DNA from 3 places in the Parabacteroides sp. AF39-10AC genome. Region 2 is predicted to be linked to each of the others. Evidence: riboswitches for the same ligand, from Rfam matches in the RefSeq annotation. Region 2 holds a riboswitch; each other region holds the start of a gene.
The links. A riboswitch is a leader RNA that binds a small molecule or an ion and turns the genes downstream of it on or off. The one in region 2 is predicted to bind cobalamin.
Positions count from the first base shown of each region.

Region 1: another riboswitch for cobalamin. It lies ahead of DW033_RS09175 (TonB-dependent siderophore receptor); the one in region 2 lies ahead of DW033_RS02485 (sirohydrochlorin cobaltochelatase).
Region 3: another riboswitch for cobalamin. It lies ahead of DW033_RS18480 (TonB-dependent siderophore receptor); the one in region 2 lies ahead of DW033_RS02485 (sirohydrochlorin cobaltochelatase).

Region 1 covers NZ_QTLP01000008.1:16,992-21,254, reverse strand. The annotation lists gene DW033_RS09180 (PepSY domain-containing protein) at 1-360, opposite strand, end outside; gene DW033_RS09175 (TonB-dependent siderophore receptor) at 375-2,714, opposite strand; cobalamin riboswitch at 2,790-2,986, opposite strand; gene DW033_RS09170 (threonine/serine exporter ThrE family protein) at 3,102-4,263, opposite strand, start outside.
Region 2 covers NZ_QTLP01000002.1:140,285-144,547, reverse strand. The annotation lists gene DW033_RS02495 (bifunctional aspartate transaminase/aspartate 4-decarboxylase) at 1-1,021, opposite strand, end outside; gene aspT (aspartate-alanine antiporter) at 1,034-2,731, opposite strand; cobalamin riboswitch at 2,818-3,015, shown strand; gene DW033_RS02485 (sirohydrochlorin cobaltochelatase) at 3,143-4,060, shown strand; gene DW033_RS02480 (TonB-dependent siderophore receptor) at 4,207-4,263, shown strand, end outside.
Region 3 covers NZ_QTLP01000024.1:9,067-13,329, forward strand. The annotation lists gene DW033_RS18475 (putative transporter) at 1-1,654, shown strand, start outside; cobalamin riboswitch at 1,764-1,969, shown strand; gene DW033_RS18480 (TonB-dependent siderophore receptor) at 2,007-4,010, shown strand; gene DW033_RS18485 (DUF5074 domain-containing protein) at 4,031-4,263, shown strand, end outside.

The sequences.
Region 1 (4,263 bases), on a different contig from region 2:
TCTGTCCACTCCCGTAACTTCCCCTGTATAGGGATTGACATAGATCTGGATACGGCCTTTCTCATCCGGGAATGTAGTACGGAAACTGTAGGCGCAATCCTCGCCTCCGTATAAGACCATATTATTGATCTTAGCTTGTGGATATTCGTGCCTTACGTTCTCTAGCAAAGTTTGCGGCGACACGGTTCGGGAGGCTGGCTTGACAAAAGCGATATCCTTGACAGATAGTTTTTCAAGTTCCGGCTTGTACACGATCGCTGTGCCGGAGAGGCATATTAGGGTTATTATTAGCCCTAATATGAGTCCGGTGTATAAATGTAACTTTACTATGATCTTTCTAATGATCGAATTATGCGACATGTCTTGTGCCTTTTTTAGAAGTTGACCGCTAGCATAACCATCAGCGTCCTGGCCGAGCCGGGGAATAAAAGATAGTTCCCTTGGGATCCGGTATAATATTCTTGGTTGAATACGTTTTTCAAGTTCGCCGAGATCTTGTAGAAACTGCGCTTGTAAGCCACGAAACAGTCAACCAGATGATAGGCGTCCAGATCGATCGTATGTGCCATGTTTCCGTAGGATTTACCTTGGAAGTACCAACCACCGCCGAAAGATAAGCCTTTAACCGGGCCTTTACGGATTAGGTAGGAGGTCCATAGGTTGAACTGGCTTGGTGAGATATTGGCCAGTTGCGTACCTACGGGATAGGTCTCGTCGTTCGTTTTCGTTACCTCGGCATGCGTATATGCGTAATTGAAGGCTACGCTCCAACTGGGAGTGATCTCTCCGTTTACCGAAAACTCTATACCTTTGCTGGTCTGCTTGCCGATCAGTATCTTATATTCCTCGTCTTCTGGGTCTATCGTCGGCAAGTTGGTCTTCGACAAGGTATAGAAGGCTAGGCCGGTGCTCAAGCGATCGTTGAAGAATGATTTCTTGACTCCCGCTTCCCATTGTTTAGAGGTAATCGGGTCGAATGCCTCGCCATCCTTCGTTTGCCCGGATTGAGGGACAAAAGACTGACTGTAGGTAGCATATAGGCTCAAGTCGGGCATGGGCAGATAAACAAGACCCACACGAGGCGAGATGGCAAAGTTGTTTTCATCCGTTTTTTTATCCTTAATATAATTATCTTGTTTATCGTTCACCCAGTCCGCACGGGCACCAAGCAATAACTTCCATTGATCGGAAAAGCTTACTTGGTCTTGTAGATAGATTGCGTAGGTACGTTGGGTGATACGTAAGTCTGTACTCTGTTCCATCTCGAAATCAACTGGTTCTTCGGAATATTCCGGATGAACATAACTAATCGGGGTGTACATATTCCCTTTTACTTTCCTTCGGTTGGTAAGCCATCCGTATTCCAAGCCCGCTATTACTTTATGCTGGATGAAGCCCGTCTTGAAGCTGCCGTTCAATTCCTCCAATACATTGGTATAATTGATTTTTGCGTCCCAATGTGCCAAACGGCGGGTAATCGTGCTGTCCTTCTGAGGGGTTTTCATCTGGAAATACAGACGATCCTCATGCGTGAAATATTGGCGGGCGGAACTTCTGAATGACCAGTTCTGGTTGAAACGGTGGGTCAACTGGAAACCAACGCTATTATTGGTAAACTTGCCATAGGCCCACGGTTCGCCAAGGAATGTCTTGAATCCGTTATCTATCACCTCATTGTTGATATGCAAAACGCCCGGATCCTGTGTCCTTTTATCCCGGAAGATATCGGCATCGATATTAAGGGTGGTCTTGCGTCCTAAGTCAATGTCGATGACTGGGGTGATGTCGTATCGTTTGCTGTTTTGCGGTTTCCTGAATTTGTCGGCATCTTCATACATTCCGTTCAAGCGGTAACGGATGGTCTTTTTGGTGTTCAGCGGGCCGGAAATGTCGATAGAGGCTTGCTTATAGTCGTAACTGCCGTATCTGATCGTAGCGCCATACCGGGGCGTATATAAGGTCGGCTTGGTGATAAAGTTGATGATACCTCCGGGCTCTACCGCTCCATAAAGGACAGATGCCGGGCCTTTGAGGATCTCTATACGCTCGATACTGGATAGCGCGTCGTTCGAGAACTTTAGGTATCGTACCCCGTTCCTGAAATAGTTACGGGAGTTCGTCATGGAGAAACCACGGGAAGAGAAGACCTCGTTGATGTTGGAAGCCTCGCCGGAAGGTCCGCCTTTCACGCCGCCCAGGTTCCTTACGGCCTCGGTCATGGTGGTAGCCTGTTGGTCTTCCAATAATTTCCGGGTCGCTATGCCTACGGTTCCGGGTATTTCCATCACGGGGATATCCATACGGGTAGCCGAATTAGCGATGTCGGAGTTATAACTCTGTGGTTTTGCCCCGACGATATCTACCTCGGGTAATCCTAATAGTTTGTAAGATAACTGAATCTCCATCTCGTAAATTCCTTCTCCCGCGGGAATATCCCGGATCGCCGAGACGGTGTTGTAACTGTTGGTGATTAGTACGTGGTCCTTCGTGTCCTTTAGTGATAAGGAGAAATACCCATCCGTATCTGAAATAACCCGTATATCCGTACCCTTAATGTAAATGACAATGTTTGCCATCGCCTTGTTGTCTTCATCTACGACCGTACCGGATATGACTCTGGAACTTCCCTCGGATGGCCTACTTTGAGCGACCGTCCGGGTGCCACACAAAACAATCCCGCTAACAATTAGCAGGAACAAATAAAAGTGTCTCATAATGTATAAAAATTAATTACGCAGTTTACATCTCTAATGTAATCGTTCCACTAGTTCCCCAAATCCCGGGAGAATCTATTTCTTTTTTTATCTGGCAGGTTTCCTGACTAACCCGGAAAGCGACCTTCCCATCTTTAGAAAAGACAGTGGCATGAAGAAGCTTTCCTCTTTACGGGTTTTACAGTAGCGGGCTCTGTTCCGGAATCTAACCGAAATTCCCTTTTATAGACTTGCAGAATGCAACGTCTATCACCAAGACATCACAAAAGTATAGTATTGATAGGGCTTTTTTTAATGAAATATGTTAAATATATTGAACGTGTTAAACAATTTGGCATATCCTTATGCGATAGTTTTTCCCGGACTAATCTTTATGGAAAAGTTTTTTCACCATTCAATGAACTTTCCTCTTTCCCGGCGCTTTTCCAGTTCCTCTTGTAAATGTCGTTGGCGATCTTTGGCGATGTAACGACGGGCGAAGATGTTCGGGACAGCTACACCGAGTGAGATACAAAGAATGATGAGTGCGGAATTGATCCCGTTGAAGAATGCGTTTGTGACCTCACCGACTACTCCATGCAGGTTTATAAATGCCAGTAATGAGCGATACATGAGTACTCCCGGAATCATAGGAATGACAGATGGAATCGTCAATACGTGATTGGGAACATGGCACCAATGAACCGCTTTTACGGCAAGGAGGCTGACTACGAAGCTTCCCATAAACGAGCCGATCACAGGACCATAACCTAATTCGAAGTTCACAAAGTTACGGGTACATACCGCAATGATACCTCCTACGGCTACCACCCATAATAATCGGCGTTGAATATTGAATATCATGGAGAAGCCTATGGCGGAGATAGCTGCCGCTAATGCATATATGTAGTACGGGTCATGTGGAACCATATTTAATTCACTGAACTTATGATCTATCTCGACATCATTCATGACAAGTACCCGCATGGCGAATGCGATACCGAAAGTCATGGCGGCTACCATCATGACCGTATTGGAGGCCCGGGTGATGCCGACAAGCAAATGATTGTCTAGCATATCATCCACGAAGTTAATCAAGGGTACGCCCGGCACGATAAATAAAGCGCAGGCTAATAATGGATGATAAGGAGTGTCGGATAGCCCGGAGAAGGAGGATGCGTATGCCAAGCAGGTGGATACGAAAGCGGCCGCAGCGATACTCATATATACGTTAAGTCCAGCCTCGACACAGCGGGCCCGTACCCTAAACCCGACGAAAGCGCAAATGGAAGCGAATAGGAATGCCATCCAGTCGCATCCGAATAGCTTACAGAATCCTCCGCATGCGAATCCCGCTCCGATAGCTACGATATAAGGGGTATAATTCCGGGGTTGGTGAACGATCTTCTCCAGTTCTTCCTCATATTTATCCAAGGAATAATCTTGCTCGATCGCCCGCCATGAAAGCTTGCTTACCTGTGAGATTGTCGTCATGTTAATGCCATGCTTCTCGCATTTCTGGAATTTGGAGAATGAGTTTCGCTCATCGCTTACGTTTACCATGATCATG
Region 2 (4,263 bases):
ATCTCCATCCGGTTGCCCCGAAATATTTGGAGAAAGAGTAGACACATAACGTATTCTTTGGTAATTCGGCCATCATCGAGCGAAAATGCGGAATAAATGTCGCATACACATCATCCGTAATAATCATGAGGTTGGGATTGTCGTTCCGTACGATCTCAACGATCCTATTCATCAATGCTTTTGTCAATCCGTATGAAGGCGGGTTGCTCGGGTTTGTTATGAAAGCGGCTTTCACGCTAGGATCTTTCAGGACATCTAAATCTTTTTCTTGATATTGCCACGTGTGATAGCCGTCTTTTGTCATCTTCAAGGCTTTTATCTCTATGACATTAAAAAGATAACGAGCCTGTTCCGGAATCTCTATATAAGGAGTGAATACCGGAGCGAAGAGAACGATGTTGTCTCCCTTATTCAACAAGAAATTCTGCTGCAAGGAATCGAAGATATAACACATGGCGGCAGTTCCACCCTCGGTAGCGAAAAGGTCGAATATTCCCTCAGGGGGCTGGTTATCACATAATTCTTGGTCTAAATAATCCCGCACGAGCATTTCTGTATATTTCAAGATACGATCGGGAACCGGATATTGATCACCAATGACACCTTCCGCCCATTCATATACAAGCTCATTCTCATCTACACCTTTTTCCGTGACCAGATATTCATAGGTACCCTTCAATAAAGTAGCGCCGGGAGATTGCGCATGTTTCTTTAGGAACTGTACGAAGCGAGACGCGATCCTTTTCCGGTTGGGAATCCCTGCGGCTCCGGCCATCTCATCTGCCAATTCGGTTTCCCGCTGGCATTCCTCCAAGGCGAACTGCCCTAATAGGAAGAACGCCTCCCGTGGAACCGTACTGATCCAGTTTGGATTTCCCCTTCCGGCGTTCAGCATGATGTGCGTACTTTTACGAGCGCTTTCATCCGCTAACTCTATCAAGATGTTCTTTAGCTCGAAAGGGCTAATCTCCGACATCTTTTTCTCATATTCTCTCGTGATCTGTATTTTCTTCTTTTCCATACATTATATATATTACATGATTAGTACGATAACGACACCCCAGATAATTAATAAAGTATTACCTACCGCATAGGTAACGGTATAGCCCAAGGCTGGAGTCTCACTTCCTACGGCATCTTCCACCGCTCCCAACGCTGCGGTTGTCGTACGTGAGCCTGCCGTACAACCTAAAGTGATAGCCGGATGGAACTTAAAAACGTAACGTCCCATCAGAATACCGATGATAAGCGGGATAGATGTCGCTAAAGCGCCGATAATAAATAAACTTATACCGACTTCCTTCAATCCGGTCACGAAACTGGGACCCGCCGTGATACCGACTACGGCGATAAACATATTCAATCCCAAATTATTTAATATCCAGATGGAGGGTTCCGGAATACGCCCGAACGTCGGATGCTTAGAACGAAGCCATCCAAAGATGAGTCCGGCTATCAAAGCACCTCCACTCGTACTTAGGCTGATCGGGACACCCCCGAAATGAATTGCGAGCGAACCTAAAATTCCCCCTAAGAAAATACCGATACCCACGAAAATCAAATCGGTCTGATTGGTTGGGCGATCGGGATATCCCAAAGCCGTAGCCGCTTTATTTACCTCTGATTTCATGCCTACCAATTCCAGCATATCACCGGAATCTATTACCGTAGCGGCCAAGACCGGGATATTGATACCCGCACGCCTTATGGACTTGATGCTAACACCATGCATGAACGATTGATTGCGTAGATAGGAAATCTTTTTCCCCACGTATTCCTTATGGATCACTAGTACGGGTAACGTCTCCGCCGGAAAATCGAGCAATTCAATGTCGTTGACCTCGTCGCCAATCCAATTCTCCTCTCCGATCACGAATTCCCGGCGGCCACTTAGAACAACCTCATTTCCGGTATGTAAAACCAAATCCGGTTTAACATCGGTCACTACATTATTAATACGGACACGCTCCACGAACAAATGCCGTCCCAATTGGTCCAGATATTCCTCCAACTGCTTTACGCTTTTACCCTCCTTGAACCATTCATTACTAATCTTATAGGCCCGGAAAGTTACCGGACGGGCGGCAGGCATAAAGCCCGGTTGCTCGCTCTCGTCGTTATTTCCCATTTTAGCCTCTAGTTCTTTACACGCTTTTTTCACGTAGTCGAGTCCTCCTAAAAGACGTGGCCCGATATCACTCACCAACCATGCGGACCCTGCCGTACCGAAAATATAAGTTACCGCATAGGCCACGGGCATCACGTTGACCATAGCGCTTTTATCCGTATCGCTAATATTCATCTGTCCGATCGTATCTTCGGCAACTCCTAATACCGCCGACATCGTCTGGGAGCCCGCCAATAATCCTGCGGCCTCGCCTGCGTTATATCCCATAAGTTTCGCTAACAAAAAAGGAGCGATCAAACAAAATATACACATGACGGCGGCGAAAAGCATTTGAGGAAGACCTTCCTTTTTCAATCCCCGGAAGAACTGTGGCCCAACGCTATATCCTACAGCGAAGAGGAACATCAAGAAAAAGACGGACTTTAACGGTCCGCTTATATCGATTTTTAATTGCCCGATCAATACACCGACCAATAATACGCTGGTAACCGTTCCCAGCGTGAACTTCTTTATCTTAAACTTGCCAATCCAGAAACCGAGAGCTAAGGTTATGAAAATAGCTAGCTCCGGATAATGTTGAAGTAAATTAGTTATCCATTCCATATCTATTTATTTGATGTTAAACAAAAAAGATGCTATTGGAACAGGGATTATTTGAAAGATGTTGTTACATTTCGGGATTATTTATATAAATTTGCGACCGCTTAGGTGATAGAGTTTGTCTACCGACAACTCTATAAAAGGGAATCCGGTTAGAATCCGGAACAGTGCCCGCTACTGTGAAGCTCTTGAAAAGGAAAGCGTTCTGCTATGCCACTGTCTTAAGAAAGATGGGAAGGTTGCTTTCCGAGCCAGTCAGGAAACCTGCCAAGCGAAGTAATGATTAATTCCTCCCGGGGTCAGGAGTAATTAAGAGGATAGAAATATCACCTATATCTAAAAGATGTTGGAGACGTAATAATACGTTGTCTCCGTGGGATTGATATGTAATCTAATTATTAATATATTCATATGATGAGGAAACACTTACTATCTTTCTTCCTGCTGGTCATCAGCCTAGTTTGTCGTGCGCACGATGGCGAGAATTTTGTAGCATCCGATTTATTCGCCTCTTTACAACCGGGCGATAAGGCCGCTTTATTGATGGTACATTTTGGAACGACCCATGATGATACCCGTGCCTTGACAATCGATGCGATCAATCAAAAAGCGAAAGAAGCTTTCAAGGATGTTGAGTTGCGTGAGGCATGGACTTCTCGCATTGTAATGCGCCGCTTAAAAGCTCGTGGCGTAGAGAAACTGAACCCGATCGAGGCCTTGGAAAAGTTAAAGACTGATGGTTATACACATGTCTTGATCCAATCCACGAATATAATCGAAGGTATCGAGATGGAATCCTTACGTAAGGATGTTGCCACCATGAAATCTTCTTTCAAGGAGATTCGTATCGGTAATCCTTTATTGTATACACCGGAGGATTATGAGGCGGTAATCGTCGCTATCACAAAAAATGGGGCGAAAGAAGGCGCTACTTTATTGGTAGGCCATGGCACTTATACACCGGCGACGGCCCAATATGCCATGTTGGATTATATGTTGAAGGAGAAGGGATTCAAGGATTATTCCGTAGGAACCATCGAGGGCTATCCTTCTTTTGATACGATGGTAGCCCAAGTAAAGGCCAATGGAACGAAAAAAGTCTTGTTGATGCCATTTATGTTTGTCGCCGGAGACCATGCGAAAAACGATATCGCCGGTGATTGGAAAGAGGAATTGGAAAAGAAAGGCTACGAGGTAAGCGTATTTATGGAAGGTCTGGGACAGAATCCGGATATCCAGAAGATCTTCATCGAACATGCCCGTTTCATGGCTAAACATAAGATGATCGATATCGTTGATAAGAAGAAAGCTTATGCGGTAGAGAAGGACTAAAAAAGTTCTCCAAATCTATGTTTTATTCCTTTCGGAAGAAAAAGTAATTCCTTCCGAAAGAAACTAAATTTTCATTCGAAGGAAAATGGAATTTCTTTCGAAAGGGATTTCACATGCATACAATAAACAGTTATAATGCTAAATATATGAAAAGAGTTTTGACAATCTTACCGTTGACAGCCTTATGTATCAGTACGATGCAG
Region 3 (4,263 bases), on a different contig from region 2:
AGAAGGGGTAGGGCATTCTATCCTTTTGTTATCCGTTGTGATCGCTCTGGGGATCCAGCTTGGTAAACTGAAGCTATTCGGTATCTCTTTAGGGATTACCATGGTACTGTTTGTCGGGATCTTTCTCGGGCATTTCGGTTTTACGGCGAATCCGTCGGTCGTTCATTTTTTTAGAGAGTTTGGTTTGATCTTATTTGTTTACTCGGTAGGTATGCAAGTAGGCCCCGGATTTTTCTCTTCGTTTCGAAAGGGAGGGATCACGTTGAATATGCTTGCTTGCGGTATTGTTTTTCTAGGGGTGATTACTGCCTTGATTATACATTATATTACAGGCATTCCTATACCGACAATGGTAGGTATCTTATCCGGAGCAGTGACGAATACACCGGGATTGGGCGCTGCTCAACAGGCTTATTCAGATATGACGGGGATCTCGGATGAAACGATCGCTTTAGGATATGCGGTTGCCTATCCGTTAGGTGTGATCGGCATTATCTTGTCGATGATTTTTATCCGTTATGTTTTCCGTATCTCTTTTGCGAAGGAGACGGAACAATTGGAAGAAGAGACGGATACGGAATCGGGAGGAGAGGCTGTACCTATCTCTTTGGTGGTGAAGAATCCGGCGATTTTTGGTCGTAGCGTAAGTGAGCTATCTAAATTGTTGGAACACCGTGAATTTGTTATTTCCCGTATTTTACGTAACGATACGAATCGGATAGAGATCGTGGCGGGGAACACGGTATTGAATGGGGATGATAAGATTTTTGTTATTACCGCAGAGCATGACGTGGAGGCGATAAAGACTTTTATCGGTCAAGAAATACAGATGGATCGTAAGCAATGGATTCCGGCGGAAAGCCAGTTTATCAGCCGGCGTATTTTGGTTACCCGGTCTGAAATCAACGGTAAGCAATTAGGGGCTTTGCAGTTACGCCGTTTACATGGAATTAACGTGACTCGGATCAATCGTGCGGGGCTGGAGTTGGTAGCTACTCCTAATCTGGTCTTGCAAATAGGCGACCGGGTGACAGTGGTCGGTAGTGAATTGGCGGTGGAGAAAGTTGCCGAGACGCTGGGTAATTCAATGAAACGCTTGAATGAACCTAATTTGGTGACTATTTTTGTTGGTATAGTTTTGGGTATTATCGTGGGAAGTCTTCCTATTAGTTTTCCGGGTATTCCTCAACCGGTGAAATTAGGATTAGCGGGAGGTCCGTTGATCGTTGCGATATTGATAAGCCGGTTCGGTTATCGTTATAAATTGGTTACTTATACCACGCAAAGTTCTAATTTACTATTGAGGGAATTAGGAATCACGTTGTTTCTCGCCTGCGTGGGATTGAGTGCGGGTGAAGGTTTTGTCGATACGATAGTCAATAAGGGTGGTGTAGCTTGGATCGGTTATGGTTTTATAATAACGTTATTGCCTCTACTGATTATCGGTTGTGTGGGAAGGTATTTTTATAAACTGAATTATTTTACGTTGATGGGATTGATTGCGGGAAGTACGACCGATCCTCCTGCGTTAGCCTATTCCAATATGGCGGCAGGAAATGATGCGCCGGCGGTTGGATATGCGACGGTTTATCCATTGACCATGTTTTTGCGTGTGTTGACCGCACAGTTAATGATATTATTCTTTTATACATAGAATAAATATTTTGTTGTTAGTAATGTTTAGAAAAGTGTAAACTCCCTAGCCTTCCGCCGAAGTGATTCGCCGGGGGGCTTTTTTGTTGCTAATCAAAAAGTAAACATGTATCTTTGCGGCCAATCAAGGTGTAGATGTTATCGATTCCGATAATAATCAGTAAAAGGGAATCCGGTGCGAGTCCGGAGCTGTACCCGTAGCTGTAAGTCCTTGGAGCCCCGGCAAATCTTGTTGCCACTGCCTATCGGATAGGCGGGAAGGTAGCCGACAGAGGGTGGACGAGCCAGAAAACCTGCCATGATTTTGTTATGCGACGTTTCGGGTGAAGACGTTGGTAAATCTAAATGTTGCTATGCGAGATTTATATCTTATAAGATGCCTATGCGTTTTTAGCGCATGGTTATTCTCTTTGGGTGTCGCTTACGGTCAACAGATCGATACGACGGCCTATCACGAGCTTTCCGGGGTGGAAGTGGTGGAGAAGGTACGTCCGTCGGTCACCCGTGAAGGTACGCCTTTGCAAATTATGGACCGGGCGGGAATCGATCGCTTGGGAGTACAAGACCTATCCGAGGCCGTGAAACGCTTCTCGGGAGTTACGGTACAGGATTATGGGGGGATCGGAGGATTGAAAACGGTCTCGGTACGTAGCTTGGGGGCGAAGCATACCGCCGTCAGTTACGATGGGGTGACGATTACGGACGCGCAAAGCGGGCAAGTCGATATCAGCCGTTTCTCGTTGGATAATGTGGAGATGGTTTCCTTGTCAATCGGGCAGTCGGATGACATTTTCCAAACGGCAAGGGTGTATGCTTCGGCAGGCGCCTTGAATATACAAACCGGAAAGCCCACGTTTAAAGACAAATCGTTTCATACTTATCTTAAGGTTAAGGGAGGTTCCTTCGGGCTTTTTAATCCTGTGCTGCATTATGATCAAAAATTAGGAAAGCGTTGGAGCGCATCCTTACATGGTGATTTCGTGCGTGCGGATGGACAATATCCCTATACATTAATTAATGGGGAATTGGAAACGAGAGAGAAGCGAAGAAATAGCGATATCCATTCTTTCCATTTGGAAGGTAATCTATTCGGCGATTTTGGAAGGGGAGGCGAACTTTCCTTTAAGGCGTACTATTTTGATTCGGAGCGGGGGCTTCCCGGTTCTGTTAATTTATATAACAAGAACACTTCTGAACGATTATGGGATAATAACTTTTTCGTGCAATCGGGGTATAAGAATGTTCTTAATGAGAAATTTACGCTACGGGCCATGGCTAAGTATAATTATGCTTTTACTCGTTATTTAGATATAAATGATAAATATGCTGCGGGCGAACAAGTCGATTTGAATACACAGAATGAGTATTATGGCTCTGTAGGTTTGCTGTATACTCCTATAAAGTATGTATCGGCGACGTTGACTACGGATTTAACTCGCTCTATGCTGGACAATAATTTTGTGAACGGCCCTAATCCAAAGCGAATGGCCTCTCAATCAGTACTAGCGGTGCAATATAAGAACAGTCGATTCACGGCTACCGCTAGTTTATTGGGAACATATATCACTGATAAAGTGGAGCAAGGGGAAAAACCGGATGATAAGAGGCGTTTATCCCCGGCTGTAAGTTTGTCTTGGCGGCCATTCTCGGAAAGTACTTTGCGGATACGTGCCTCTTACAAAGATATATTCCGGGTTCCTACATTTACGGACTTGTATTACCTCCGTATGGGAAATACAAATTTGAAACCGGAAGAAACTTCCCAATATAATGTAGGGGTAACATGGAGTTCTTCCTGTGGGGATTGGCTGCGGCATTTCAGTATTTCGGCGGATGGATATTATAATACGGTGAAAGATAAGATCGTGGCTTTACCTACCATGTATGTTTGGAAGATGATGAATATGGGCGAAGTGGATATTAAAGGGGTAGATGTAAATTTATCTACACAATTCCGATTGCCCTTACGAATGAGCTTGCTTTTGGCTTCCACTTATTCTTTTCAATACGCGGTTGATGTGACAGATCCGGAAGCTAAGAATTATAAGGATCAGATTCCTTATACACCTCGTCATTCTGGCACGGTTTCCGTAACCTTGGAAAATCCATGGGTAAATGTCTCTTATATACTGACTGCGGTTGGTGATCGTTATGCATTGCCGCAAAATATAGATCGGAACAGGATTGATTCTTATATAGAACAGAGTATTTCTATAAATCGAGATTTTCGTTTTCGATATTTCGGTTTGCGTTTGCAAGGTGAATTGTTAAATCTTGCGAACGTGAATTATGATGTTATTCAGTATTATCCCATGCCGGGCCGTTCTTGGCGTTTAAGTATTTGTTTATCCTATTAGTAAACTATAAAAGTAAAGTAATGAAAAAGAAGAATTTAGTTTGTGTCTCTGCCTTGTGTGCATTGATGTCTTTCTCGTTTGTCAGCTGTGATGATGACAATGAGCCTTCACTGAACATACCAAATGTATCTGTAACTAATGTCAGTTTTACGGATGAGAATCCGGAAGCTTTAAAAGTTAGCGGAACCTTAAATTGGACAGCTCCGTCTTCTGTTGACAATGTAACAAAGTACGTGATTTATGGTTCCTCTGA